One region of the Actinomadura sp. genome, then DNA from elsewhere that is predicted to be linked to it. Evidence: riboswitches for the same ligand, from Rfam matches in the RefSeq annotation. Region 1 holds a riboswitch; the other holds the start of a gene.
The links. Region 1 has a riboswitch for ZMP and ZTP ahead of glyA (serine hydroxymethyltransferase). Riboswitches for the same ligand answer to the same signal wherever they lie in the genome.
Positions count from the first base shown of each region.

Region 2: it holds a riboswitch for ZMP and ZTP, as region 1 does, so the genes downstream of both, ACIWVC_RS24585 (bifunctional methylenetetrahydrofolate dehydrogenase/methenyltetrahydrofolate cyclohydrolase) here and glyA (serine hydroxymethyltransferase) in region 1, are expected to answer to the same signal.

Region 1 covers NZ_JBIQHY010000169.1:70-9,483, forward strand. Annotated here, with positions in the region: gene ACIWVC_RS32615 (substrate-binding and VWA domain-containing protein) at 262-1,866, opposite strand; gene ACIWVC_RS32620 (Lrp/AsnC family transcriptional regulator) at 2,081-2,551, shown strand; partial or broken gene ACIWVC_RS32625 (DMT family transporter) at 2,682-3,482, shown strand; ZMP/ZTP riboswitch at 3,575-3,661, shown strand; gene glyA (serine hydroxymethyltransferase) at 3,715-4,986, shown strand; gene ACIWVC_RS32635 (class I SAM-dependent methyltransferase) at 4,983-5,765, opposite strand; gene ACIWVC_RS32640 (carboxymuconolactone decarboxylase family protein) at 5,883-6,548, shown strand; gene ACIWVC_RS32645 (GNAT family N-acetyltransferase) at 6,541-7,134, shown strand; gene ACIWVC_RS32650 (NAD(P)/FAD-dependent oxidoreductase) at 7,185-8,618, shown strand; gene ACIWVC_RS32655 (isocitrate lyase/phosphoenolpyruvate mutase family protein) at 8,605-9,372, opposite strand.
Region 2 covers NZ_JBIQHY010000085.1:9,242-27,753, reverse strand. Annotated here, with positions in the region: gene pcrA (DNA helicase PcrA) at 1-295, shown strand, start outside; gene ACIWVC_RS24625 (glycoside hydrolase family 15 protein) at 405-1,892, opposite strand; gene sucC (ADP-forming succinate--CoA ligase subunit beta) at 2,189-3,367, shown strand; gene sucD (succinate--CoA ligase subunit alpha) at 3,370-4,257, shown strand; gene ACIWVC_RS24610 (DUF6350 family protein) at 4,390-6,153, shown strand; gene ACIWVC_RS24605 (hypothetical protein) at 6,175-6,645, opposite strand; gene purN (phosphoribosylglycinamide formyltransferase) at 6,751-7,440, shown strand; gene purH (bifunctional phosphoribosylaminoimidazolecarboxamide formyltransferase/IMP cyclohydrolase) at 7,421-8,986, shown strand; gene ACIWVC_RS24590 (hypothetical protein) at 9,137-9,313, shown strand; ZMP/ZTP riboswitch at 9,384-9,468, shown strand; gene ACIWVC_RS24585 (bifunctional methylenetetrahydrofolate dehydrogenase/methenyltetrahydrofolate cyclohydrolase) at 9,523-10,371, shown strand; gene ACIWVC_RS24580 (FHA domain-containing protein) at 10,549-11,277, opposite strand; gene ACIWVC_RS24575 (DUF3017 domain-containing protein) at 11,517-11,969, shown strand; gene ACIWVC_RS24570 (NADP-dependent isocitrate dehydrogenase) at 12,096-13,313, shown strand; gene ACIWVC_RS24565 (malate dehydrogenase) at 13,581-14,570, shown strand; gene ACIWVC_RS24560 (class I SAM-dependent methyltransferase) at 14,678-15,742, opposite strand; gene ACIWVC_RS24555 (HSP90 family protein) at 16,026-17,789, shown strand; gene ACIWVC_RS24550 (hypothetical protein) at 17,786-18,512, shown strand, end outside.

The sequences.
Region 1 (9,414 bases):
GGGGGCGACCCCCTGGAACCCCCGTTAGCGACGCAGGCGATCCTCGCGCCGCTGTTGCGGTCTGTCGTGCCTGTGCGGGCGTGTGTGGCGTCGCTGCGGTCGCCTGCGTCGCCGGGCATGCCCGCTCCGGGCGCAGAGCGCCCTCCGCGTGCCTGCCCGTGGCCGTCGCTTCGGTCGGTGGCCACGGCGCGGGTCTGGTCCAAGAGGGTATGAATCGTGCTCGTCCAAGAGGCGTCTGTGTTGGTCCGGGGGGCCGTTCTCTTAGCAGGTGGGGGCGCATAGGCGGCGGGCTGTGGCCTGGCCGAAGATTCGCAGGATGTCTTGCGGGGCGTGCGCGGTGTAGACGCTGCCGCCCGTCGCGTTGGCGATCTTGCGTAGTTCGGTGGTGTCCACGTCCGGGCCGAAGCCTATGACGATGATCTGTACGGGACGGGCCGGGTCCCGGTCCTTGCGCAGGGCCGTCAAAGTCGTCTGGAGGGTGGGGCCGTCAGGGTCCTCGTTGCGGCCGTCGGTGAAGACCAGGACCGTGTTGACCATCTCCGGCTTGTAGGTGCGGCGCATGTAGCGGACGGCGGCCAGGAGGGTGTCGTAGAGGGCCGTGTCGCCGTCCGGTTTCGGGCGCAGGGACGTGAGGGTGCTCAGGATGCGCTGGCGGCGGGTCGTCGAGCCTATGCGGCTGCCGAGAGGGCCCATCGGCACGGTGACCCGCCAGTCGCGGTCGCCGGCCATCTCCGTGGAGAAGATCCACTGGCCGAGTTCGGTGTCGTCCGGCTGGAGGGCGAGGCCCTGCTGGGACGCCTGGGCGATCGCCTGCAGCCGGGTCAGCTTCGTGCCGGGCACGGGCCGGGCCATCGAGCCGGACACGTCGATCAGTGACAGCATGCGGGAGCCGAGCGCCAGGCGTGCCCATGCCTGTGCGACCTGCCTGACCTCGCGCGGCTCCGGGACGGGAAGTTCGGGCGGCAGCCAGGCGTCCACGCCGTCGGCGTCGGCGAAGGAAGGCGGCGGGTCGCCGTCCGGGTCGCGGAAACCGTGCGTCTGGAACACCCTGCGGGCCTCGTCGGTGCGCAGCGCCTGCTCGAACCGCCGGACCGGCGGCGTGTCGTTGACCGGCATCACCGGATAGTCGAGGAAGAGGGTGCCGTCGCGGGGATAGACCGCCTCCGCGGGGTCGGACGGCTTCGCGCGGTTGTGCGCCCACACGGCCTGTTCCGAGGTCAGGAGGATGGGGACGCGGCGGGACGTGCGGTCGGTGAACGCGGCGAACTCCGCTCGCGCGTCCTGGGCGATGCCCTGGCGGACGTCGCGGGCGAAGGCCGCGAACGCGGACATCCTCCTGTTCCGTCCGTGGACGATCAGCAGCGACGTCATGCCCGCGCCGGTGCGGGACGGGTCGGCGATCTTGAGGTCGAAGGTCCGGGAGTCCGCGGAACCCGGGACGGCCGAGTTCAGGATGTCTTCCCAGGACTCGTTCACCCGGCCGGCCTGTGCCCGCGGCAAGGCCGCCACCAGCGGGGACCTCGCCAACGAGCTCGCCGCCGGTGGATCGTCGAGCATGCGGAGCCACAGCGACGCGTCGGGTATCCACAGGTCGGGCTTGCGGACGCCGGCGCCGGGCGGGATCTGCCCCGCGAGCAGCGCCGTCACCCCGGCCGGGCCCGCCGAGCGCACGGCGACCCGCATGCATCGGGTCTCGCGGTTGAACGCCGCGGCCACCGCCGAGACCGCCTCCGTGATCTCCGGCGCGGCGGCCACGTCGACGACGGGGGCGGCCGCCGGGCATTCCTCGGCCTCGGAGAGGGCGTACACCGACGTCCCCAGCACCGCGGCCAGCGCGATGCCCGAAACGGCCGACGCTCCGCGCATCCGGCGCCTGCGCCGCCCCCCGCGATGAGTTCCGCTCACGATCGACCTCTCCCGAAGCTGTGAGCCGCCAATTGTCGGGGTGGGAAGGCGCCGGCGGCATCGGCGAAATCGCCTGCGCCGTGGCAGGGTCGAATAATCTTCGGGATGTGGGGCTTCCGGGCGTGGTTCACGCGCGGGAGTTCGGCTTCTGGCGGTCGATTCGGGAGGGGCGGCGGTGGACGCGGTCGATCAGGCGATCCTGCGGCGGCTGCAGCGGGACGGGCGGCAGACCAACCGCGAGCTGGCGGAGGCGGTGGGGATCGCGCCGTCCACCGCCCTGGAGCGGACGCGGGCGCTGCGGGCGCGCGGCGTCATCACCGGATTCCACGCGGCGGTGGACTTCGAGCGCCTCGGGCGGGGCGTGCAGGCGCTGATCTCGATCAGGATCCGGCCGCAGTCGCGGGAGGCGATCGAGTCGGCGCGGGACGGCATGGCGGCGATGCCCGAGGCCGTCGGCGTCTTCGTCGTCACCGGCAACGAGGATCTGCTCGTGCACGTGGCCGTGCCGAGCACCGCGTACCTGCGCGACTTCGTGCTCGATCGGCTCGCGCGGCGCAAGGAGTTCGTGGACGTGCGGACGACCGTCGTCTACGACTACGTCCAGCCCGTGGAGCAGTCCGAACTTCCCACGAGCGAGACGCGGTAGCGCCGAACGTCGTGTGGGCGGCTCTGTTCGGTGGGCTTTCGTGGCGAATGAACGGCGGGTGTGGGCTGCTAAGGCGAATGAAGTTCGGTGCTGAGAACTGTCTGCCGCATATCCTTCTAGCTTCGGTCGTATGGATCGACGAAGCAATCTGTCCGGGTCGCTGCTCGTGCTCGCGGCCGGGGTGCTCTGGGGGACGGTCGGGCCGGCGCAGGTGCTGGCGGGGCCGGCGGCGAGCCCGGTCGCCGTCGGCGGCGCGCGGATCTTCTCCGGCGGGCTGATCCTGGCCGTGCTGGTGCTCGGCGCGAACCGGCGCGCGTTCCTCACGCTGGGGCGGCGGACGTGGGTTCCGGTCCTGGCGGCCTCCGCCGCCACCGGGACCTTCCAGGCCGCGTTCTTCAGCGCGGTCGACCGCACCGGCGCCGCCGTCGCGACCGCCGTGGTGTTCGGGCTGGCGCCCGTCTCGACCGGGCTGTGCGAGCGGCTCGTCCTGCGGGCGCGGCTCAGCGGCAGGTGGTGGGCAGGGACGGCGTGCGCGATCGGGGGCGTCGCGTTGCTGATGGTGCCGGGGACGGCCGTCCACGTCGACCCGGCGGGGATCGTGCTGAGCCTCGTGGGCGGGACGTGCTTCGGCGTCTATACGGTGTCCGCCAAGGTCCTCACCGGGCGGGACGCGGGGATGGCCGCCGCGGTGTCGGTCACGCTGCTCGCCGGGGGAGCGGCCCTGCTGCCCTGGGCGGTGGCCGAGCTTCCGGCGCTCGCGGAGCCGCGTTCGGCGGGCCTCGTCGCCTGGCTCGGGATCGCGGCGACGGCGGCCGCGTACATGTTCTTCGTCACCGGGCTGGGGCGCGTCTCCGCCGCGACGGCCGGGACGCTCAGCCTCGCCGAGCCGCTGGTCGCGGCGGGGCTCGCCATCGCCGTCCTCGGCGAGCGCATGTCGGCGCCGGTCGCGGCCGGGTCGCTGCTCCTGCTCGGCGGGCTGTTCGTCGTCTCCGTCCCGGCGCGGCCGCGGCCGCCCCGGTATGATGGCGTGCACGTGACTGGCGCAGTGAAGGTGGAGACGACCACCGGGGAGCGAAACTAGTCCGCACGCCGCGCGCCTGGGCGTACGGGTCCCCTTCGCCGGGGCGCCCGAAACCCCGGCGCGAGCAGCGCGGAGGCTCACCATGCACGAACCGCCCGTCCCCCATCTGCAGGACCAGGACCCCGAGATCGCCGGGCTGGTCGAGGCCGAGGCCCGCCGCCAGTACGAGAAGCTCCGGCTGATCGCGTCCGAGAACTACGTGTCGCCGGCGGTGCTGGAGGCCACCGGCTCGGTCCTGACGAACAAGTACTCCGAGGGCTACGCCGGCAAGCGGTACTACGAGGGCCAGCAGAACGTCGACCCGATCGAGCTGCTGGCGATCCAGCGGGCGAAGGAGGTGTTCGGCGCCGAGCACGCCAACGTCCAGCCGTACTCGGGGTCGCCCGCGAACCTCGCCGTGTACATGGCGTTCCTGGAGCCCGGCGACCCGGTGATGGGCCTGTCCCTGCCGATGGGCGGGCACCTGACGCACGGCTGGTCCGTGTCCGCCACCGGCAAGTGGTTCCGTCCCGTCCGGTACGACGTGCGCGCCGACACCGGGCGGGTCGACATGGACCAGGTCCGCGACCTGGCGCTCAAGGAGCGGCCGAAGCTGATCTGGTGCGGCGGCACCGCCATCCCGCGGACGATCGACTTCCCGGCGTTCGCGGAGATCGCCCGCGAGGCCGGCGCGGTGCTCGCCGCCGACATCGCCCACATCGCCGGGCTGATCGCGGGCGGCGCGCACCCGTCCCCGATCGGGCACGCCGATGTGGTCACCACCACCACGCACAAGACGCTGCGCGGCCCGCGCGGCGCCATGATCCTGTCGACCGCCGAGCACGCGAAGGCGATCGACAAGGCGGTCTTCCCCGGGCTGCAGGGCGGCCCGCACGACCACACCACCGCCGCGATCGCCGTCGCGCTGAAGGAGGCGGCCCGGCCGGACTTCACCCGGTACGCCCGGCAGATCGTCGCGAACGCGAAGGTGCTGGCCGCCGCGCTGACCGACCGCGGCTACGACCTGATCTCCGGCGGCACCGACAACCACCTCATCCTGATCGACCTGACGAACAAGGGCGTCGCGGGCAAGCCGGCGGCGCAGGCCCTCGACCGCGCCGGGATCGAGCTGAACTACAACGCCGTCCCGTTCGACCCGCGCAAGCCGTTCGACCCGTCCGGGCTGCGGCTCGGCACCGCCGCGATCACCACCCGCGGTCTCGGCGAGGAGCAGATGCCGCAGGTCGCGGCCTGGATCGACGAGGTCGTGCAGGCCGCCGCCAAGCAGGACGAGGCGGTCGTCGAGCGCGTCGCCGGGCAGGTCCGCGAGCTGCTCGCGGCCTACCCCATGCCGGGCTGGGCGCCGGCGCCCTAGACGCCCCGCAGAATCGTGATCATCCGCCAGGCGGCGGGGTCGGTGAGGGCCACCGCGTCCTCACCGGTCCCGAAGTCGCCGTACCGGGCGACCGCGCCGAGGCCGCCGGCGAGGCGGACCGCGGCGTCCAGCTCGGTCGCCGTCCAGAAGCGGTAGGGGACGACGTCGCGGATCACCCGCGTGCCGCCGCCGTCCGTGATCGTCATCGTCACGTGGTCGTCGGCGACCTGGGTGACCGGGTCGAGCCTGTCGGACGGCTCGCCCCACCGCACGTCGGCCCGCACGCCGTCGCGCCGGACCGTCCAGCCGGTGCTGACGCTCGGCTCGTCGCCCAGCCGGTCCCGGGGGTGCGACATCTCCACGATGTAGAGGCCGCCGGGGGACAGGTGCGCGGCGACGCGGCGCAGGTGCGCGACGAACGCGTCCAGCGTCATCAGGTGGGACGTCGAGTCGAGCATGGTCACGACGAGGTCGAACCGGCGGCCCAGGTCGAAGCGGGTCATGTCGTCCCGGACGACCTCCACCTCGACCCCGGCTCGTGCGGCCTCGCGGGCGGCGTAGGCGCACATCTCCGGGTTCAGGTCGAGCGCCGTCGCGGCCAGGCCGCGCCGGGCGAACTCCCGGGCGTGCTCGGCCGGGCCGGCGGCCAGCTCCAGCACCGACGCCGGCTCCGCGCCCAGCTCGGCGCACCAGCCGAGGAGCACGTCCACCTCGGCCGGCACGTCGCGGAACGAGCACGCCAGCTCGTACGCCCACGGGTCGTCGTAGATGCCGCTCACCCGGCCATCCTGCCAGCGGGCGCGGTGTCACGCCGCCGCCACGTCACCGTGTGCCAGGGGTTTCACATTCCGGACCGGGGGTTGAGCCGCCCGCGCCGAGCGCCTAGCGTGCGGTAAGTGATCGACCCCGTGAGCGGTGAGCACGTCAACGATCGACCGCGCCGCGGCCCGTCCCCGCCCCGGCTGCCGCTGCTGCTCCCCGAGTCCCTCAGCGACGAGCAGCGCGCCGTGTACGAGGCGGTGACCGGCGGCCCCCGCGCCGAGGGCCGCACCCCGCCCGTCGGCCTCGCCGACGACATCGGCCGGCTGCACGGCCCCTTCAACGCCATGCTCTACAGCCCGTCCGTGGGCCTGCCGCTGCAGGACCTCGGGGCCGCGCTGCGCTTCCGGACGGCGTTCACCAAACGCGAGCGGGAGATCGCCACGCTCGTCGTCGCCGCGCACGCCCGCTCCGACTACGAGTGGTACGCGCACGAGCGGATCGGGCGCCGGCACGGGCTCACCGAGGCGGAGACCGACGCCCTGCGGGCCGGCCGCGCCCCGATGCTCGGGGACGTCCGCGAGCGCGTCGTGTACGAGGCGGTCCGGCAGCTCGCCGCCGAGGGCGACCTCTCCGACGCCGTGTACACCGAGGCGGTCGCGACGCTCGGCCGCGCCGCCGTCGTCGAACTGGTCACGCTCGTCGGCTACTACCAGGCGCTCGCGCTGCAGCTGCGCGTGTTCCGGGTCGGCCTCCCGGACGGGGAGGAGGCGCCCGAGTGGCCGGAGGACGCCGATGAGTGAGGTGCTGCGCACCGTGCGGCTCGCGCTGCACCCGGTGTCGATGCGCGACCACAGCGCGCTGCTGGCGCACTGGACGGGGCCGCTGGTCCGCCGCCACCTGTTCGACGACCGGGTGGTCACGCCCGTGCAGGTCAGCGAGATCATCGAGGCGAGCGAGCGGGACTTCGCGACCGAGGGCTACGGGCTGTGGGCGCTGCGCCCCGCCCGCTGGTCCGCCGGGATCGACGCGCTGGGCGCCGCGTCCGGCGACCCGCTGATCGGCGTCGCGGGGCTCAGCCACCACGAGGGGCCCCTCGGGCACGGCGTGGACGTCGAGATCCTCTACAGCCTCGAACCGGAGCACTGGGGGCGGGGCCTCGCGGCCGAGGCGTCCCGCGCGGTGCTCGACTACGCGTTCGGGGTGGTGGGCGTGCACCGCATCACCGCCGAGATCGACACGGCCAACGCCGCGTCGGCGGAGATCGCGCTGCAGCTCGGGATGCGGCGGTGGCGGGACGGCCCGTCCGGTCCCGACGGCGCCGCCTACTATGCCGCGGAGCGGTCCCGCTGGATCGGATCCCGTCGAATTGTGGATGCAGTCCCATAGAATCCGTTGCCACCTGTTGATTTCGCTGCGGAATACAGCAGGATTAGCGCATGAGCTCCTCCTCTGGCCGCGCGCCTCTCGCGGCCGGCTTCGGCAACGGCGGCGTCTCGTTCTGGTACCGGTCCGCCGGACTCCCCGAGCCCGGCCCCCGGCTGCCCGGGCCGCGCACGGCGGACGTCTGCGTCGTCGGCGCCGGGTACACCGGCCTCTGGACCGCCTACTACCTCAAGCGCGCCCGCCCCGACCTGCGGATCGTCGTGCTGGAACGCGAGTTCGCCGGGTTCGGCGCGTCCGGCCGCAACGGCGGCTGGGTCCTCGGGGAGATCGCCGGGTCGCGGGAGCGCTACGCCGCCCGGCACGGCCGCGCCGCCGCGATCGCGCTGCAGCGCGCCATGTTCGGCGCGGTGGACGAGGTCGTCCGGGTCGCCGCCGCTGAGGGCATCGACGCCGGCCTGGTGAAGGGCGGGGTGCTGCACGTCGCCCGCAACGCCGCGCAGCGCGCCCGGCTCGCCGCGATGGTCGACGAGGCCCGCCGGTGGGGCTGGACGGACGACGACCTCGTCCCCCTGCCCGCCGCCGAACGCGACGACCGGCTCCGCGTCGAGGGCGCGACCGGCGCGGCGTGGAGCCCGCACTGCGCCCGCGTGCAGCCCGCCGCCCTCGCCCGCGGCCTCGCGGCGGCGGTCCGGAAGCTCGGCGTCGAGATCTTCGAGGGGACGCCGGTCGTGCGGATCAACCCGCGGCGCGGCGGCGCGGCCTCCGCCGCCACCCCGTACGGCACCGTCACCGCCCGCTACGTGCTGCGCGCCACCGAGGGCTTCACCGCCGGGCTGCCCGGCCACCGCCGCGACTGGCTCCCGATGAACAGCTCCATGATCGTCACCACGCCGCTGCCCGCGGTCACCTGGAAGGCGATCGGCTGGGAGCGCCGCGAGCTCCTCGGCGACATGGCGCACTACTACATGTACGCGCAGCGCACCGCCGACGACCGCATCGCGTTCGGCGGGCGGGGCCGCCCCTACCGCTACGCCTCCCGCGTCGACGCCGGCGGCCGCACCGACCAGGGCACGGTCGACGCCCTCTGGGCGATGCTGACCGGGATGTTCCCCGCCGTCGCCGACGAAGGGCGCGTCGACCACGCCTGGTCGGGGGTGCTCGGGGTGCCGCGCGACTGGTGCGCGACAGTCGTCCTCGACCACGGGACGGGGCTCGGCCACGCGGGCGGCTACACCGGGCACGGCGTCGCCGCCGCCAACCTCGCCGGCCGGACCCTCCGCGACCTCGTCCTGCGCGAGGACACCGCGCTGACCGCGCTGCCGTGGGTGGACCGGCGCGTCCGCCGCTGGGAGCCCGAGCCGCTGCGCTGGCTCGGCGTCCACGCGATGTACGCGCTCTACCGGGCCGCCGACGCGCGCGAGTCGGCGTCGGGGTCGCCGGGCACGTCCGCCCTGGCGCGGCTCGCCGACCGGATCACCGGCCACTGACGAGCCGCTGCACGTCCCCGTAGCCGAGCGCGGGGCGGTCGCCGCCCTCGCCGGTGACGGCGAGGGCCGCGGTGACGGCGGCGTGCAGCGCCCTGCGGAACGGCAGCGACCCGGTGCTCACCCGGTGCACGCCCAGCCGCGCGAGCCGCGGGTACTCCGTCCTGCCCGGCAGGTACAGGACGTTCAGCGGCACGCCCGCCGCCTCCAGCACTGCCCGGATGTCGGCGTCGTCCACGATGCCCGGGACGAACACGCCGTCCGCGCCGGCCTCCGCGTAGGCGCGCACCCGGCGCAGCGTCTCCTCCCGGTCGGGGCCGCCGAGCCAGAACGTGTCGGTGCGGGCGTTGAGGAACAGCCCCGGCGCGGCCCGCTTCACGGCGGCGAGCACGCTCGTCTGGTGGCCGAGGGGCGCGAGCGTCCCGTCCGGGCGACCGTCCTCCAGGTTGATCCCGGCGATCCCGAACGAGGCCAGCTCGGCGGCGAGGCCGGCGACGTCCGCGGCCCGGTCGGAGAACCCGCCCTCGATGTCGACGGTGACCGGCACGGGCAGCCGCGCCAGCGTGCGGGCGAGCGCGATGGTCTCCTCCCGCGTGTCGCCGGTCGCGTCGGTCTTCCCGGCCGCCGCCGCGACGCCGAGGCTCGTCGTCCCGATCGCGGGGAACCCCGCCTGGACCAGCGCCGCACCGCTCGCGAAGTCCCACGCGTTCGGCAGCACCAGCGGGCGGTCGCCGTGGTGCAGCTCCCGGAAGTCCATCGCGCCCCCCTCTCGGTCGCCCCGGCCCGTCCCCGGAGGATT
Region 2 (18,512 bases), on a different contig from region 1:
CCCGCCGTCCCGCTTCCTGGGCGAGGTCCCGTCGACCCTGGTCGAATGGGAGCGGGAGGCGTCCTCGGCGTCCACTCCGGCGATGTCCCGGATGGCGCAGCGCCCGGGCGTGCGCTCCCCGGGCAACCGCCCCGTGCCGTCCCTCTCCCCGGGCGACAAGGTCACCCACGACGCCTTCGGCCTCGGCACCGTCGTCTCCGTCTACGACCGGGGCGAGAAGGCCAGCGTCGACTTCGGCGGCGAGTACGGCGTCCGCACCCTGGTCCTCCGCTTCGCCACCATCGAGAAGCTCTGATCGCGCCGTCGGCGGGCGGGAACGGCCGATCGGCGCCGGTGCCGCCATCGGCGCTGACCTGGGGCGGCCGGCCCTGGTCGGCGGGGAGCACCGCGCATGCGGGCGGCGTCTAGGGGATGGGCAGGGGGCGTTCCAGGGCGGAGAGCGTGAGCAGGACGAGGGAGGCCGTCCAGCCGAGCGGGGCCGGGCCGGCGGGTTTTCCGGTCGGGCCGACCTTCTCCGGGAGGACGCCGAGCGATGTGCGGTGCGCCGCGAGCCAGCTGAGCCGGTCCAGCGCCTCGTCGGTGCGGCCCGAGGCGGCCGAGCTCAGCCCGAACAGGGCCGTCTCCGGGGTCCACGCGACGTCCGGGGAACCGGACCAGCGCTCGCCCGGCAGCACGCCCCCGTTCGGCAGCGCCTGCCTGCGGGCCGCGTCCGCGATCGCGGCCGTGATCTCCGCGTCGGCGGGCGCGAACGGCGGGGCGAGGAACGTCACCGAGGTGTCCATCAGGCCGCCGGGCACCGGCGAGCGCGGGTAGCCGTACGGCGCGAACTGCCGGGCCACGGCGTCCGAGACGCGCTGCGCCGCGCCCTCCCACGCGGCCGTCCGGCCGGTCTCGCCGCGCAGCCGGGCGAGGTCGGCGGCGGCCCGCAGGCCCGCGAGCACGGGCCCGACGACGCCGAGCGTCGGCCGCCGCGGGTCCTGCTCGCGGAGCGGGTCGCGCTCCCAGTAGTCGGACGAGGCGGGCGGCAGGCCCTCGGCGTCCAGGGACCGGGCCAGGTGGTCGGCGGCGCGCCGCACCATCGGCCACAGGTCCGGCAGGTCGTCGGGCGAGCCGGCCTGCACGCGGTAGAACCACGCCGCCCACAGCACCCAGCCGAGCGAGTCGAGCTGGGCGCGGCGGCCGTCGGCGACCGCCGTCCCGTCGGCGTTGTAGCGCGCGGCCCACATGCCGCTGCCGCTCTGCGCGCGGGCGAGGAACCGCAGGACGCGGCGGGCCTCCGACGGGTGCCCGGTGACGGTGAACGCGGCGACGGTGAACGCCGAGTCGCGCGGCCAGCAGTACCGCCACTTGGTGTACCAGGAGGCGAGCGACGCCCCGTTCGGGCGGGTGAGGAGCCGCAGGTCGAGCAGGGCGCGCGCCGCCATGTCGCGGTAGGCCGCGCCCATCCCGCCCGTCGGGATCGTCCCCTGCGCCAGCCACAGGTTGTCGGACCGGACGGCCGTGTCCACCCGCGGGTCGTCCGCGTCCACGGTGACGGGGGTGTCGCCGCCGGCCGGGATGAGCCGGATGCGCCCGTCCTCCAGCCGGACGACGGAGCTGTCCGGCAGGTAGGCGGCCCCCTCGGCCTGCTCGGGGGAGAGCGGGACGCCGGCGAACGGCCAGCCGCCCCCGCCGATGAGCCCGGGGCTCGACCAGCCGGGCGCGGACGGTTCCGGTACGGTGGCCCCGCCGGTCGCGATGAGCGCGGCGACGACCAGCAGCGCGGCGGTGCGGCGGACCTTGCGCACGCCCGAGCGCCCGCGGGTCCGCGGGCGCGGAGGGGCGGTGCGCACGGGCCGCCGCACGGGGACGGCGGCCGCGAGGGATGGGTCCCGTTCCTCCGCCATCGCCATGCGTTCGCCCCCTTTGCGCCCCGCCGAAGCGAAATAAGTACATCAAACTACGTCAATTGGTTCATCCTCCTCACGAGCCACTCGTGCCCACCCCTCAGGAGGAGACACCTTCCGCCCGGTGACAGTTGCCTTCTAGCGCGGACACTCCGTGACATATGGACCCGGCGGCATCACCACGAAGCGGGGTTGACTAGGCTGCATCGACGGAGCGGACCGCAGAGTGCCGGCCGCACGGAGACCCGTGTAGATCGCCGACTCGTGTGGTCTATGGCTGTCGATCCGTTAAGGACGCCCTCGTGGACCTGTTCGAACATCAGGCGAAGGAACTCTTCGCCGAGTACGGGGTACCGGTGCCCACCGGCAAGGTCGCCCATACTCCCCAGGAAGCGCGTGCACACGCGGAGGAGCTGTTCTCCGCGGGCAGTAAGAAGGTCGTGGTCAAGGCCCAGGTGAAGACCGGCGGCCGCGGCAAGGCCGGCGGCGTGAAGCTGGCCGGCGACGCCGACGAGGCGGAGGCGCTCGCCGGCCAGATCCTCGGCATGGACATCAAGGGCCACACGGTCCACAAGGTCCTGGTCGAGGAGGGCAGCGCGATCGCGCAGGAGTTCTACTTCTCCTTCCTGCTCGACCGCGCCAACCGCACCTTCCTGTCCATCTGCTCCGTCGAGGGCGGGGTGGAGATCGAGGAGGTGCCGCACGACCGGCTGGCGATGGTGCCGATCTCCCCGCTGGACGGCGTCGACCGGGCCAAGGCCCGCGAGATCGCCGAGCGGGGCCGGCTGCCGCAGGAGGCACTGGAAGGCGCCGCCGAGCTGATCGAGCGGCTGTGGGCCGTGTTCACCGACGAGGACGCCTCCCTCGTCGAGGTGAACCCGATGATCCTCACCGCCGACGGCCAGGTGAAGGCCCTCGACGGCAAGGTCACCCTGGACGACAACGCCGGCTTCCGCCAGGACCACGAGAAGTTCGAGGACAAGGCCGCCGCCGACCCGCTGGAGGCCGCGGCCAAGGCCAAGGACCTCAACTACGTGAAGCTGGACGGCAGCGTCGGCATCATCGGCAACGGCGCCGGCCTGGTCATGTCCACCCTGGACGTGGTGGCCTACGCGGGCGAGCAGTTCGAGGGCCAGAAGCCGGCGAACTTCCTCGACATCGGCGGCGGCGCGTCCGCCGAGGTGATGGCGAACGGGCTGGAGATCGTCCTGTCCGACCCGGACGTCAAGTCGGTCTTCGTGAACGTCTTCGGCGGCATCACCGCCTGCGACGCCGTCGCCAACGGCATCGTCTCGGCCTACAAGCTGCTGGCGGACCGCGGCGAGGCCGTCGACCGCCCGCTCGTCGTCCGGCTGGACGGCAACAACGCCGAGCTCGGGCGCAAGATCCTCAACGACGCGGCGCTGCCCGGCGTCCAGCAGGTCGACACCATGGACGAAGCGGCCAAGCGCGCCGCCGAACTCGCAGCGGCAGGTGCATGATCATGGCCATCTGGCTCACCGAGAACAGCAAGATCATTGTCCAGGGCATCACGGGCTCCGAGGGCACCAAGCACGGCCGCCGGATGCTCGCGTCCGGGGCCCGGGTCGTCGGCGGCGTGAACGCCCGCAAGGCCGGCCAGACGGTCGACTTCGACGGCACCGTCCTCCCGGTGTTCGGCACCGTCAAGGAGGCCATGGAGCAGACCGGCGCGGACGTGTCCGTCGTCTTCGTCCCGCCGAAGTTCACCAAGGACGCCGTCGTCGAGGCGATCGACGCCGAGATCCCGCTCTGCGTCGTCATCACCGAGGGCATCCCGGTGCACGACACCGCCTACTTCTGGGCGTACGCCGAGAAGCAGGGCAACAAGACGCGCATCATCGGGCCGAACTGCCCCGGCATCGCGTCCCCCGGCAAGTCGAACGCGGGCATCATCCCGGCCGACATCACCACGCCCGGCCGCATCGGGCTCGTGTCCAAGTCCGGCACGCTGACCTACCAGATGATGTACGAGCTGCGCGACATCGGCTTCACCACCTGCGTCGGCATCGGCGGCGACCCGGTCATCGGGACGACCCACATCGACGCCCTCCAGGCGTTCCAGGACGACCCGGAGACCGACGCCATCGTGATGATCGGTGAGATCGGCGGCGACGCCGAGGAGCGCGCCGCCGCCTACATCGAGAAGAACGTGACCAAGCCGGTCGTCGGCTACGTCGCCGGGTTCACCGCCCCCGAGGGCAAGACCATGGGCCACGCGGGCGCGATCGTGTCCGGCTCCGCCGGCACCGCGCAGGCGAAGAAGGAGGCCCTGGAGAAGGTCGGCGTCCGCGTCGGCAAGACCCCCAGCGAGGCCGCCGTGATCATGCGCGAGATCATGCAGAACCGCTGATCCCGCGAACCACCGGAAAGACGCCCGGCGCCGCCCCCGCGGCCCGGGCGTCTTCCGCTCCCGCCCCGGCGGCAAGGCGACACGCCGGGCGGGCGGGCGGTCCGGGGGCGGACGCGGTGCCAGCATGGAGCGGTGAGCGACAACACCCCCGGGCCGCGGGCGAAGCGGGAGCCGTCCAGACCGCCGACGAGCGCAGGGCCGTCGAGCGCGGCGCCGGCGGCGCAGCCCGCGCGGCCGCTGTACGTGACGGGGCTCGTCGCGGCGCTGTGGTGCGTCGGGATCGGGCTCGCGGTGCTCACCACGATCACGCTCATCGGGTGGATCGCGGCGCCGAAGACCGCGCTCGGCCACGGCATGTCCGGGGTGTTCCGCACGGCCGTGAACTTCTGGCTGGTGTCCCACCACGCGGGCTTCTCCTACGGGCACGGCCGGGTCGGGCTGCTGCCGCTCGGCGTCGTCGTCCTGCCCGGCGTGCTGCTGTACCGGGGCGGCGGGTGGATGATCCGGGTCGCCGGGCTGCGGCGGCGCCCCCGGATCGCGGTCGCGCAGGTGGCGGTCGCGCAGGCCGCCCCGTACGCGGGGCTGGCCGCGCTGCTCGCGCTCGCGGCGTCGTCCCGGGAGGTGCGGCCGTCGGCGTGGCAGGCGCTCGTCGGATGCTTCCTCGTCGCCCTCATCGCGGGCGGGCTGGGCGCCGCGCGGGCCGTGGTCGCCGCGCAGGTCGCGGCGGAGGCGAAGGGGGAGCGGGTCAGGTCCGGGCTGGGGGCGCTGCTGCGGCTGCTGCCCGAGCGGCCCCGCTCGCTGGTCATCGGGGTGGCGGGCGCGCTGGGCGTGCTGCTCGCCTCGGGCGCGGTGCTGGTGGGCGCGGCGCTCGCGATGAACATGGCGGGCGCCGACGACCTGTACGACATGCTCGCGCCCGGCGTCGTGGGCGGGGTCCTGCTGCTGCTGGTCGAGCTGGCCTTCCTGCCGAACGCGGTGATCTGGGGGATGGCGTACGCGGTCGGGCCGGGGTTCTCCGTCGGCGCGGGGACGAGCGTCTCGCCGACCGGCGTGTTCCTGGACATCGTGCCCGCGTTCCCGCCGCTCGCCGCGCTGCCGCAGCCCGGCCCGGCGCCCGCGCTGTCGCTGCTCGCGCTGGCCGCGCCGTTCGTCGCGGGCGCGGTCGGCGGCGTCCTCACGATCAGGTCGCTGCCGAGCCCGGTGGCGGAGGGCGCGCCGCTGTGGGGGTTCGTGACGGGCGCGCTGACCGGCGCGGTGGCGGCCCTGCTCAGCGCGCTGTCCGGCGGTCCGCTCGGCGGCGGGCGGATGGCGACCGTCGGGCCGTCGGCCTGGCAGGTGGGGCTCCTCGCGGCCCTGGAGGTGGGCATCTCGGCGGCCATCGCGGCGTGGGCGGCGAACTGGATGGTGCTGCGCCGCCCGGCCCGCGCGGCGGTCGAGAAGACCGGGCGGACCAAGAAGGCGGGGAAGGCCGGGAGAAGGGCGGGGAAGCCGAAGCGGGCCGTCCGGCCGAAGCCCGCGACGGTGCCGCTGTCGGCGCCGGTCCCCGGCGACTACGAGCCGCCCGCGAAGCCCGCGCCGAAGCCCCCGCGAGCCCCGCACGCCCCGGACCCGCTGGAGTTCGAGGAGGCCGACCCCGTCCTCGCCCCGCGCCGCCCCCGCGGGCGGCCCGACCCGCTGCCCGACCTGGCCGAGGAGAAGCGGCCCGATCCGGAACCGGCCCCGGCGCGGCCGGGCGACGGCACGATCGTCGTGGAGGGGCACCTCGTGGACGACCCCGAGCCCGAGCCCGAGGAGCCGCGCAGGCCCGTCCCGCCGCCGCGCGCCGACCCGAACCGCACCGAGAACCGCGGCGGCGCGATCTACGTCCTGCGCGAGGAGCCCGAGCAGGACGCCTAGCCCCCGCGGCGGGGGCGGTGCTCAGAGCAGGTGGCCGTACTTGTCCATCCAGCCGGGCGGCAGGTCGAGCTTGTCCTCGATCTTCGGGTAGTACTCGTCCCGGCACGCCTGCTGGTCGGTGTGGGTGTTGGAGGCGTTGACGCAGTCCCAGTAGCCGCTGAACTCCGTGCGCAGGAAGACCGCCATCCCCACCATCAGCACCGACATGGCCAGGCCGATCGCGCCCATCACCATGCCGGGGACGGCGCCGGGCACGGCGTCCCGGGTGCCGCGCGCCCTGCGCCGGGCCCGGATCCCGACGACGAGCGAGGCGACGCCCAGCACGAGGCCGAGGGGGTAGAAGAACAGGGAGGTCACCAGCGCGATGCCGCCGAGCCAGAGGGCCCGCACACCGGCCTGCCGCGCCTCGTTCGGCCCCGCGGGCGGCTCCCCCGCCGGCCGCCCGTCGGGGCGGTCTTCGGGACGGGCCTCGCGGCCCCGCTGCTCGCTCACGTCGTTTTCCTCCTGGCCGTGGTGCTGTCTGCGGTGAGGCGGCGTCGAACCGGCCCGATAGGCTTCGTGGTGGCCGCACACCCCGTCAACGTCCACCTGGGAGTCATGGTGTCCGCCCGGCTCGTCGTCCTCGTCTCCGGCGCGGGGACCAACCTACAAGCGCTGCTCGACGCGTGCGCGGATCCAGCCTACGGGGCGAAGGTCGTAGCCGTGGGCGCGGACCGCCCCGGCACCGGGGGAACCGAACGCGCAGCGCGTGTGGGTTTGCCCACTTTCACGGTCTGCGTCCCTGATTTCCCGTCCCGGGACGACTGGGACGCGGCGCTGACCGAGGCCGTCGCGAAGCACGACCCCGACCTCGTCGTCTCCGCCGGCTTCATGAAGATCCTCGGCCCGCGGTTCCTCGCCCGGTTCGGCGGCCGGACGGTCAACACCCATCCCGCGCTGCTCCCGTCCTTCCCCGGCGCCCACGCCGTACGGGACGCCCTGGCGTACGGCGTGAAGGTCACGGGCTGTACCGTTCACTTCGTCGACGAAGGCGTGGACACCGGACCCGTCATCGCCCAGGAGGCCGTCCCCGTGGGCTGGCATGACGACGAAGACTCCCTGCACGAGCGCATCAAGCGGGTGGAGCGCCGGCTCCTCGTCGACGTCGTCGGACGGCTCGCCCGCGACGGCTGGACCACGCGCGGCAGGCGGGTCTCGATGAAGTGCAGGACCTGCGGTGATCCCGCCGACAGGCATTCTTCCGACGACCATGAGGGGAGCTCGGCCGGTGAGTCGGGTGGCGATTAGGCGCGCGCTGATCAGCGTGTACGACAAGACCGGGCTGGAGGAGCTGGCCCGCGGCCTGCACGAGGCGGAGGTGGAGATCGTCTCGACCGGGTCCACGGCGGGCCGGATCTCCGCCGCCGGCGTGCCGGTGATGAGGGTGGAGAAGCTCACCGGCTTCCCCGAGTGCCTGGACGGGCGGGTCAAGACCCTGCACCCCAGGATCCACGCCGGCCTGCTCGCCGACCGCCGCAAGGAGGACCACCTCCAGCAGCTCGACGACCTCGCCGTCGAGCCGTTCGACCTGGTGGTCGCGAACCTGTACCCGTTCGCCGACACGGTGAACTCCGGCGCCAAGCCGGACGAGTGCGTCGAGCAGATCGACATCGGCGGCCCGACGATGGTGCGCGCCGCCGCGAAGAACCACGCGAGCGTCTCCGTCGTCGTCGACCCGTCCGCCTACGGCACCGTCCTGGACGCGGTGAAGGCCGGCGGCTTCACGCTGGAGGAGCGGCGCCGCCTCGCCGCGCGCGCGTTCGCGCACACCGCCTCCTACGACGTGGCCGTGGCCTCCTGGTTCGCGAGCGCCTACGCCCCGGACGAGACCGCCGCCGAGACGCGCTGGCCCGACTTCCTCGGCGCCACCTGGGAGCGGTCGGACACCCTGCGGTACGGCGAGAACCCGCACCAGCGCGCGGCCCTGTACCGCTCGCCCGGCGAGACCGGGCTGGCCGGCGCGGAGCAGCTGTACGGCAAGGAGATGTCCTACAACAACTACGTGGACACCGACGCCGCCCGCCGCGCCGCCTACGACTTCACCGAGCCCTGCGTCGCGATCATCAAGCACGCCAACCCGTGCGGCATCGCGGTCGGCGCCGACATCGCCGAGGCGCACCGCAAGGCGCACGCCTGCGACCCCGTGTCCGCCTACGGCGGCGTGATCGCGGCGAACCGCCCGGTCACCGCCGCCATGGCCCGGCAGGTCACCGAGAGCTTCGCCGAGGTCGTCGTCGCGCCCGCCTTCGACGACGAGGCCGTCGCCGTCCTGAAGGACCGGTTCAAGAACGTCCGGCTGCTGGTCTGCCCGGACGCCCCCGCCGGCGCGACCGAGTACCGGCGCATCGACGGCGGCGTCCTGCTGCAGGGCGTCGACCGCGTGGACGCGCCCGGCGACGACCCGGCGGCCTGGGAGCTGAAGACCGGCGAGCCCGCGGACGAGGCCGCGCTGCGGGACCTGGCGTTCGCGTGGCGGGCGATCCGGTCGGTGAAGTCGAACGCGATCCTGCTGGCCGCCGACGGGGCGACCGTGGGCGTCGGCATGGGCCAGGTGAACCGGGTCGACTCGGCCAAGCTCGCCGTCGCGCGGGCCGGCGCCGAGCGCGCCGCGTCCGCCGTCGGCGCCTCCGACGCGTTCTTCCCCTTCCCCGACGGCCTCGAAGTGCTGGCCGAGGCGGGCGTGCGGGCGATCGTCGAACCCGGCGGCTCCGTCAACGACGGCAAGGTCATCGAGGCGGCCGAGAAGGCCGGGATCACCCTCTACTTCACCGGCGTCCGGCACTTCTTCCACTGACCGAGGGCGGCCCGGTGTGGCGCGCACCACAGCCACACCGGGTTTACCGCCGGATTCTTTACTTTCGGGTGCGGGTAGCCTCTGCCCCGGACCGCGCCCATCATGACCCCTCACTTGACCCGGCGCGGGCGTTCCGTGACGGAGGCGCGAATGGACGTGCTGCTGGCCCTCATCCTGAGGTCGGTCTACCTGGTCGACGCCCTGCTGATGGACTCCCGGCAGGTGATCGGGCTGGTCGCCGCGTTCCTGGCCGCCGTCCTCGCCGCCCAGCTCGGCTGGCACGGCACCGACCGCCTCCTCGCCCGGCGGCAGCGCTCCGAGGACTAGCTCGCCCGCGCCGCTCCGGCCCGCCGCGGCCGCCCGGCGCCGGTCTGCGGCCCCGCGCGGCCGTTAGCATGGGTTTTCACGCGACTGGCGCGGCAAGGTGGATCACCACCGGGGAGCGAACGACAGTCCGGACACCGCGCGCCTGGGTGGACGGGACCTCGAGCCGGGCTCGGTCCTGCGCCCCCGGCGAGATCCACGCGGAGGAACGCATGACGGCACAGATTCTGGACGGCAAGGCCACGGCCGCCGAGATCCGCTCGAACCTCAAGGGCCGCGTCGAGGCGCTCCGCGACCGCGGCGTCACCGTCGGGCTCGGCACCGTGCTGGTCGGCGACGACCCCGGCAGCCGCGCCTACGTGAACATGAAGCACCGCGACTGCGCCGAGGTCGGCATCGAGAGCATCCGCCGCGACCTGCCCGCCACCGCGACCCAGGACGACGTCGAGCGTGCCGTCGCCGAGCTGAACGCCGACCCCGCCTGCACCGGCTACATCGTCCAGCTCCCGCTGCCGAAGGGGCTGGACGAGCAGCGCGTGCTGGAGCGCATCGACCCGGCCAAGGACGCCGACGGCCTGCACCCGACGAACCTCGGGCGGCTCGTGCTGATGCAGCCGGGCCCGCTGCCCTGCACGCCGAAGGGCATCGTCGAGCTGCTGCGCCGCTTCGACGTCCCGCTCAAGGGCGCCGAGGTCACCGTCGTCGGCCGCGGCATCACGGTCGGCCGCTCGCTCGGCCTGCTGCTGACCCGGCGCACCGAGAACGCGACCGTCACGCTCTGCCACACCGCGACCCGCGACCTCGCCGCGCACACCCGCGCCGCGGACATCGTGGTGGCCGCCGCCGGCGTCCCCGGTCTCATCACGGGCGACATGGTCAAGCCGGGCGCCGCCGTCCTGGACGTGGGCGTCTCCCGGGTGGACGGCAAGCTCGCCGGCGACGTCGCCGCCGACGTGCGCGAGGTCGCCGGGTGGGTCGCGCCCAACCCGGGCGGCGTCGGGCCGATGACCCGCGCCATGCTGCTCGCGAACGTCGTCGAAGCGGCCGAGCAGAACCGCTGACCCGCGGCCGCCGACCCGCGGCCCCCGGCACGTGGCCGGGGCCGCCACTCAGCACCGAGGTGGCGGCCCCGTACCCGTTGCTCCTGGCGGGCCGCGCCGTCACCTGCGCGGCCCCGTCGGGAGGTTCAGCGATCGCCCTCGTGTACGCGCTGCCCGGAGGGCGACCGCAGGTTCACATCAGCTCGCCCTCCGTCCCGCCGCGCTGGGGGCCGGACGGCCCGGACCGTGGCCGTGGCCGGGACTGCCCGGCCTGCGCGTCTCCGCCGTCCCCCGCACGCCGGGGACGCGCCCGTCCATCGGCGGGCGGCCCTGGTGCGGGACGTGCACCGGCGGCAGCGGGCGGACGAGGCCCATCGCGATGACCTCGTTCGCGAGCCGCGTGCGCCGGTTGGCGCCCTCGGGGATGCGGAACTTCTGGTAGAGGCGCAGCAGGTGCTGCTTGACGGCCGCCTCCGTCACCACCAGCTCGCCGGCGATGTCGCGCGCCGTGGCGGGGGCCACGAACGCCTCGTCGGACAGGGCTGGACGGCACAGCGAGGTCAGCACGTCGACCTCGCGGCGGGTGAGCTCCGGAGCGACGGCGCGCCGAAGCTCGACGTCCGGGTCGACCTCCTCACGGGGGATGCCCCCCAACCGGCAGCGCGCCGTGCCGAAGCTCACGACGTCACCGTCCTCCAGGACACGGCGGGCGATCGGCCGGCCGTTGACGCGCGTTCCATTACGGGACAGGCCCATGTCCACCACGTAGACGTACGGGCCACGTCGGACGATCTCTGCGTGCAAGCGGGACACACTCGGGTCGTCGAGGCGTATGTCGACTCCTCTCCCTCTCCCGACCGTCGTCACGTCGGGGCGCAGCGGCATCACCAGCCCGCTGTCCTCGATCCGCATGAACGGCCCCTCCACGGCAGTCCTCCCAGCTAGTTAGCGACCCCTGTCTGCCGGGTTACCCGGGCACCGTGCCGTCACACCCTCCTACTGGCGAGTAGCACCGATGGTGCAAGGGATTCCGGCCTCTCGGGCATCACCCGGGCACCCTCCGTCACACCGGTTTTCCCGGCGACGGGCGACAAGACGGACCGTTCCATCGCCGCTCCGCGCGCACGATGTCGTCCCGCGCCGCGATCGGCGATACCGTGAGGGCCATGAGCACCCAGGTGCACCGGCGCAGGCGCAGGGCGCCGCGCCGCGGGGGCGCCGCGCCGCACTGGCTGGCGCAGCTCCCGTACCTCCTCGTGCTCAGCGGGGTGGGCGCCGGCCTGACCCTGTGCGCCTTCAACTACTTCCGCAAGGGCTCCGGCCTGATGGCCGCCGCGCTGCTCGTCGGCGCCCTCGCCCGGCTGCTGCTGCCGGAGTCGCAGCTCGGCCCGCTCGCCGTCCGCAGCCGCTCCGTCGACTGCTGGACGCTCGTCCTCCTCGGCGAGATGGTCGCCTTCGTGTCGCTGAGCGTCCCGCCGATGAACAAGACCGGCCTCGCCCTCGCGGGCGCGTTCGGCGTGCTGATCGCGCTCACCGCGGTCGCCCGCGGCATCCGGCTGCTCGTCGCCGGGCGCCGCTCCGGGAGGGCCTCCCCGCCCGGGAACGGACCGCCGGGCTAGCGCGTCGTCCCAGGCAGAGGCGTCCGGGACCAGGCCAGGTCTAGACCGCATGACCGCCTCGGCTAGCCTAGCCAGTTGAGCCTTACAAGGACTGCTGGCCAGGTGTAGGAAAGGGACAGCACAAGCATGCCCAAGATCAAAGTAGCGGGCCCGGTCGTCGAACTCGACGGCGACGAAATGACGCGGATCATCTGGAAATTCATCAAGGACCAGCTGATCCTGCCTTACCTCGATGTGGACCTCAAGTACTACGACCTGGGGATCGAGCACCGTGACGCCACGGACGACCAGGTCACCATCGACGCCGCGAACGCCATCAAGGAGTACGGCGTCGGCGTCAAGTGCGCGACCATCACCCCCGACGAGGCGCGCGTCGAGGAGTTCGGCCTGAAGAAGATGTGGCGCTCCCCGAACGGGACGATCCGCAACATCCTGGGCGGCGTGATCTTCCGCGAGCCGATCGTGGTGTCCAACATCCCGCGCCTGGTGCCCGGCTGGACGAAGCCGATCATCATCGGCCGCCACGCCCACGGTGACCAGTACAAGGCCACCGACTTCGTCGTCCCCGGCCCGGGCAAGGTGACGATCACCTACACCCCGCAGGACGGCTCCGAGCCGATGGAGATGGAAGTCGCGGACTTCCCCGGCGGCGGCGTCGCGATGGGGATGTACAACTTCGACGACTCCATCCGCGACTTCGCCCGGACGAGCATGCGGTACGCGCTGAGCCGCGAGATGCCGCTGTACCTGTCGACGAAGAACACGATCCTCAAGGCCTACGACGGCCGGTTCAAGGACCTCTTCCAGGAGATCTACGAGACCGAGTTCAAGTCGGACTTCGAGGCCAAGGGCCTCTCCTACGAGCACCGGCTCATCGACGACATGGTCGCCGCCGCGCTCAAGTGGGAGGGCGGGTTCGTCTGGGCCGCCAAGAACTACGACGGCGATGTCCAGTCCGACACCCTCGCGCAGGGCTACGGCTCCCTGGGCCTCATGACGTCCGTCCTCATGACCCCCGACGGCAAGACCGTCGAGGCCGAGGCCGCGCACGGCACGGTGACCCGGCACTACCGGCAGCACCAGCAGGGCAAGCCGACGTCGACCAACCCGATCGCGTCCATCTTCGCCTGGACCCGCGGTCTGGAGCACCGCGGCAAGCTCGACAACCAGCCCGAGGTCATCGACTTCGCCCGCAAACTGGAGGCGGTCTGCGTCGAGACCGTGGAGGCCGGGCAGATGACCAAGGATCTGGCTCTCCTGGTCGGAAACGAGACGCCGTGGCTGACGACCCAGGGTTTCCTGGAGGCGCTCGACACCAACCTCCAGAAGAAGATCAACAGCTGAGCGGCCGGCGGCATCGGAGCCCGTGCTCTCCGCGCACGCGGGGTTGAGGCCGTCCCGGATCCGTCCGGGGCGGCCTTTCGCGTGTTCCGGCGGCGGGGGCGCCATGCCGGTGGGTGCACCTGGGCGGTGGCGGGTAGGGGGCGCGCGATAGCCTGAACCACGAAAATATCTCGACGGCGAGAGAAACCGCGGCGGCGCGGCTCTCCGGCGGTCGGGTTCGAAGGATGGCCGCCTGAGCCCCGTCAGGTCACAGCAGGAGAAGGACGCATGACTCGCACCCCAGTCACCGTTACCGTTACCGGCGCCGCGGGCCAGATCGGCTACGCGCTGCTGTTCCGCATCGCGTCCGGGCACCTCCTCGGCGCGGACGTGCCCGTACGCCTGCGCCTGCTGGAGATCCCGCAGGCGGTGAAGGCCGCCGAGGGCACCGCGATGGAGCTGGACGACTGCGCGTTCCCGCTGCTGTCCGGCATCGACATCTTCGACGACGCGACGAAGGCGTTCGAGGGCGCCAACATCGCGCTGCTCGTCGGCGCCCGCCCCCGCACCAAGGGCATGGAGCGCGGCGACCTGCTGGAGGCCAACGGCGGCATCTTCAAGCCGCAGGGCCAGGCCATCAACGCGGGCGCCGCCGACGACGTCAAGGTCCTGGTGGTCGGCAACCCGGCCAACACCAACGCCCTGATCGCGCAGCAGCACGCCCCGGACGTCCCGGCCGAGCGCTTCACCGCGATGACGCGCCTCGACCACAACCGCGCCCTCGCCCAGCTGGCGAAGAAGGCCGGCGTCTCCGTCGCCGACATCAAGAAGATGACGATCTGGGGCAACCACTCCGCGACCCAGTACCCGGACATCTTCCACGCCGAGATCGCCGGCAAGAACGCCGCCGAGACGGTGAACGACCAGAACTGGCTGGAGAACGACTTCATCCCGACCGTCGCCAAGCGCGGCGCCGCGATCATCGAGGCGCGCGGCGCGTCCTCCGCCGCGTCGGCGGCGTCCGCCGCGCTCGACCACGTCTACACGTGGGTGAACGGCACCGCCGACGGCGACTGGACGTCCATGGCGGTCGTGTCGGACGGCTCCTACGGCGTCCCCGAGGGCCTGATCTCGTCCTTCCCGGTCACCACGAAGGACGGGAAGTGGGAGATCGTCCAGGGCCTGGACATCGACGACTTCTCCCGCGCCAAGATCGACGCCTCGGTGAACGAGCTCGCCGAGGAGCGCGAGGCCGTCCGCAAGCTCGGCCTCATCTGATCCCCGCTCGTGGACGAGCCCCGGCCGCGAGTCCCGGGGCTCGTCCTCCGGCCGGGACGCGTCCCGGCAGGGAGGACCGAGTAAGGCTTCGCTCCACCCCGCGCGGGTCAGGTGGGGGAGGTCGTCGCCACGTAGTAGAGGTTGATCGGGTCCCCCTCGATCGTGTGGACCTGGACGTCGGTGAAGCCGGCCTCGCCGAGCATCCGCCGCGCGGTCTGCTCTCCCCAGAGCGTGCCGAGACCGGCGCCGCCGGTGCTCAGCGACGTCGTCATGCAGTAGAAGACCGAGAAGCCGTAGAGCCCGGGTCCGAAGGGATGGTCGAGGTTCTCCTCCAGCTTGCTGGACGCGGCGATGTCGCCCATCAGGAAGACGCCGCCGTCGCGGAGCGACGCGGCGATCGCGTTCAGGGTCTCCTGCGGCCGGGCCAGGTCGTGGACCACGTCGAAGGCGGTGACCAGGTCGTACTGCCCGGTGATCTCCGTTGAGTCGCCGACCGTGTAGGCGACGTTGTCCAGGGACAGCCGGCCGGCCTGCGCGCGGGCGGCCGCGATGCCGTCCTCCGACAGGTCGAGGCCGTGGAAGCGGCTCCGCGGGAAGGCCTGCGCCAGGACGATGGGCGCGTGCCCCTGGCCGGTGCCCACGTCCAGGGCGTCGATGCCGTCGCGCAGCCGTTCGGTGAGGCCGGGGACCAGCGGGACGATCGTGTCGACGAGGGCCGCGTCGTACACGCGGGCCGTCTCCTGCGCCTGGAGGGCCTGGAACCGGGGGTAGGCGGAGTAGGGGACGCCGCCTCCGTCGCGGAACGCCCCGACGACCTTCTGCTCGACCTCGCCCATCAGCGCGATGTACGGCATCATCCCGGCGAGGTTGTCGGGCCCGGCGGCGGTGGTGAGCGAGGCGGCGTGCTCGGGGGGCAGCGTGTACGTCGCGCCGTCCGGCTCGTACTCCACGATGCCGCCGACGACCATGCCGCCGAGCCACTCGCGCACGTACCGCTCGTCGAGCTCCGCCGCCTTGGCGATGTCGGCGCTCGTGGACGGCGGCAGCGTGCTCATGGTGTCGAACAGGCCCGTCTGGTGGCCGACGCTCACAAGGAGGCCGAGCGCTCCTTTGTTGAGCACGTCGGCCATGAAGCCGGCGAACTCCTCCTGCCGGGTTGCGTCCGGTGACACGGTTCCTCCCCTGGTCAGACCGTCATCGCCACTTTCTTCCGTCCATATCGCGGCCGGACGGCCAGGGGGAGCCGGGCGGCGAGTTGTTTGCCGACCTTGGGGGAATTCATCACCTTTGCCGCCGGTGCTCGGCCGCGGGGTCGGCGACGACGGGGACGGCGAAGATCACCGCGCCCTGCGGCGGCATGCCGCACGCGGGGGCGGCGGCTGGAAATGATCTGAAGGCGTCGGCGCCGGTCGCTAGTGTGTGTGATCGCTCGAAAAGGCGGCCAGGAGGCGGACGGTGGCGGAACAGGCGTTTCAGGTGGATCTGCGGGGTGTGGTGGATCTGCTGAGCCGCCATCTGTACGCCAGTCCGCGGGTGTACCTGCGGGAGCTGCTGCAGAACGCGGTGGACGCGATCACCGCGCGCGGCGAGGGCGGCCGGGTCGTGATCGAGACCGGCGGCGGGACGCTCCGGGTCCACGACGACGGGATCGGGCTCACCGAGGACGAGGTCCACACCCTGCTGGCGACGATCGGGCGGTCGTCCAAGCGGGACGAGCTGGGGTTCGCGCGGCACGACTTCCTGGGCCAGTTCGGCATCGGGCTGCTGTCGGCCTTCCTCGTCGCGGACGAGATCGAGGTCGTGACGCGGTCCGCGCGCGGCGGCGGCGCCGTCCGGTGGACGGGCCGCAGCGAGGGCAGCTACCGGGTCGAGCCGGGCGAGCGGGATGAGCCGGGCACGACGGTGACGCTGCGGGCGCGGCCGGGGGCGGCGGAGCTGCTGAGCCCGCCGGTCGTCGCCGAGCTCGCCCGCACCTACGGGTCGCTGCTGCCGGTCGACCTCGCCGTGGACGGCGTGCCGGTCACCGGCGAGGGGCCGCCCTGGCAGGCGTCCCACCGCGATCCGGCCCGGCGCAGGCGGGCGCTGGAGCAGTACTGCGAGGAGCTGTACGGGTTCACGCCGTTCGACGTCGTCGACCTGGACGTGCCCGAGGCCGGGCTGACCGGTGTCGCGTTCATCCTGCCCGCGCCCGTCTCGCCGACCGCGCGCGCCGCGCACCGCGTCTACCTGAAGCGGATGCTGCTGGCCGAGAGCGTCGAGGGGCTGCTGCCCGAGTGGGCGTTCTTCGCGCGGTGCGTCGTCGACGCGGGCGAGCTGCGGCCGACCGCGAGCCGCGAGGCCCTCTACGAGGACGAGCTGCTCGAATCGACGCGGCTCGGGCTCGGCGAGGTGCTGCGGCAGTGGCTGGTGAAGCTCGCCGAGACCGACCCGGCGCGGCTCCGCGCGTTCCTGCGGCTGCACCAGCTCGGCGTGAAGGCGATGGCGCTGCACGACGACGACATGCTGCGGATCGTGGACCGCTGGCTGGAGTACGAGACCTCCTCCGGCCCCATGACGCTGCACGAGTTCCGCCGCCGGCACCCGGACGGCCGGTTCACCGCGAGCGTGGACGAGTTCCGGCGGCTGTCGGCCGTGGCGGGCGCGCAGGGCGTCGGGCTCGTCAACGGCGGCTACGTCCACGACACCGAGATCATCGAGCGGCTGCCCGACCTCGACCCCGACATCCGGCTGGCCCGGCTCGACGCGGCGGAGCTGACCACCGCCTTCGGCGTGCTCGACCCGGCGGCGGAGCTGGCGCTGCGGCCGTTCCTGGCGGCGGCGCAGCGCGCCGTGGAGCGGCTCGGCTGCGAGGTGGTCGTCCGCGACTTCGACCCGGCCTCCCTGCCCGCGCTGTTCCTGACCAGCCGCGACGCGCAGTTCCGCGAGGAGCTGACGCGGGCCAGGGAGGAGGCCGGCGAGCTGTGGGCGGACGTGCTCGGCGCCGTCGACCCGGTCGGCGTCGAACGCCCCCGGCTGGTGCTGAACTACCGCAATCCGCTGGCCCGGCGCGTCACGTCGCTCGGCGACGGCGGGCCGGTCGAACTGGCCGTCCAGGCCCTGTACGGGCAGGCGCTGCTGCTCGGCCACCATCCGCTGCGGCCCGCCGACACGGCGGTCCTGAACCGTTCCTTCATCGGCCTGCTGGAGTGGGCCGTCCACTCCCCGGAGGCTCCCGAATGAGCACGGACGACGTCTACGCGCTGATGGCGCGTTCCCAGGAGCTGCCCTACGGCGAGGCCCGCACGGTCCTGGTCGAGGACGCGCTGCGCCGCGCGGAGGCCGCGGGCGACGACGTGCTGGCGTTCCACGTGCGGATCCGGCTGACCGACGCGTACCGGTACGGCGGCGAGCCCGCGAAGGCGTTCGCGACGTTCAGCCGGACGCTCGCCGACCACGACCGCGACCCCGGCCGCTACGACGAGGCCCACGGCCTGCTGTGGCAGATGAAGGCGATCGTCAGCTCCCTCACCCTCTTCCCCGAGATCCCCCTCGACCGCACCTACGCCGTCCTCGACGACATGGAGCGCCGCTACAAGGCCGGCGGCCACAGCCTCCAGGCGGTGTACCACTACCGCAACGTGGTCGCGCGGCACGTCGGCGACGGGACGGCCGACGAGTGGTACCTGAAGTGGCGCGCCGCCGAACGCGACGAGCTGTCGGACTGCCAGGGCTGCGACCCCACCGGCATGGCCCGCCACCTGATCGAGGCGGGCCGCCACGAGGAGGCCCTCGAAGTCGCCGCGCCGGTGCTGGACGCGCAGCTCAACTGCAACGAGCAGCCGCAGTCGATCCAGACGACGCTGCTGCCGGTGTACCTGCGGACGGGCCGCGCCGAGCAGGCCGCCGACGTGCACCGCCGCGCCTACCGGGTGCACCGGACGCGGCTGGCCGACCTCACCGACA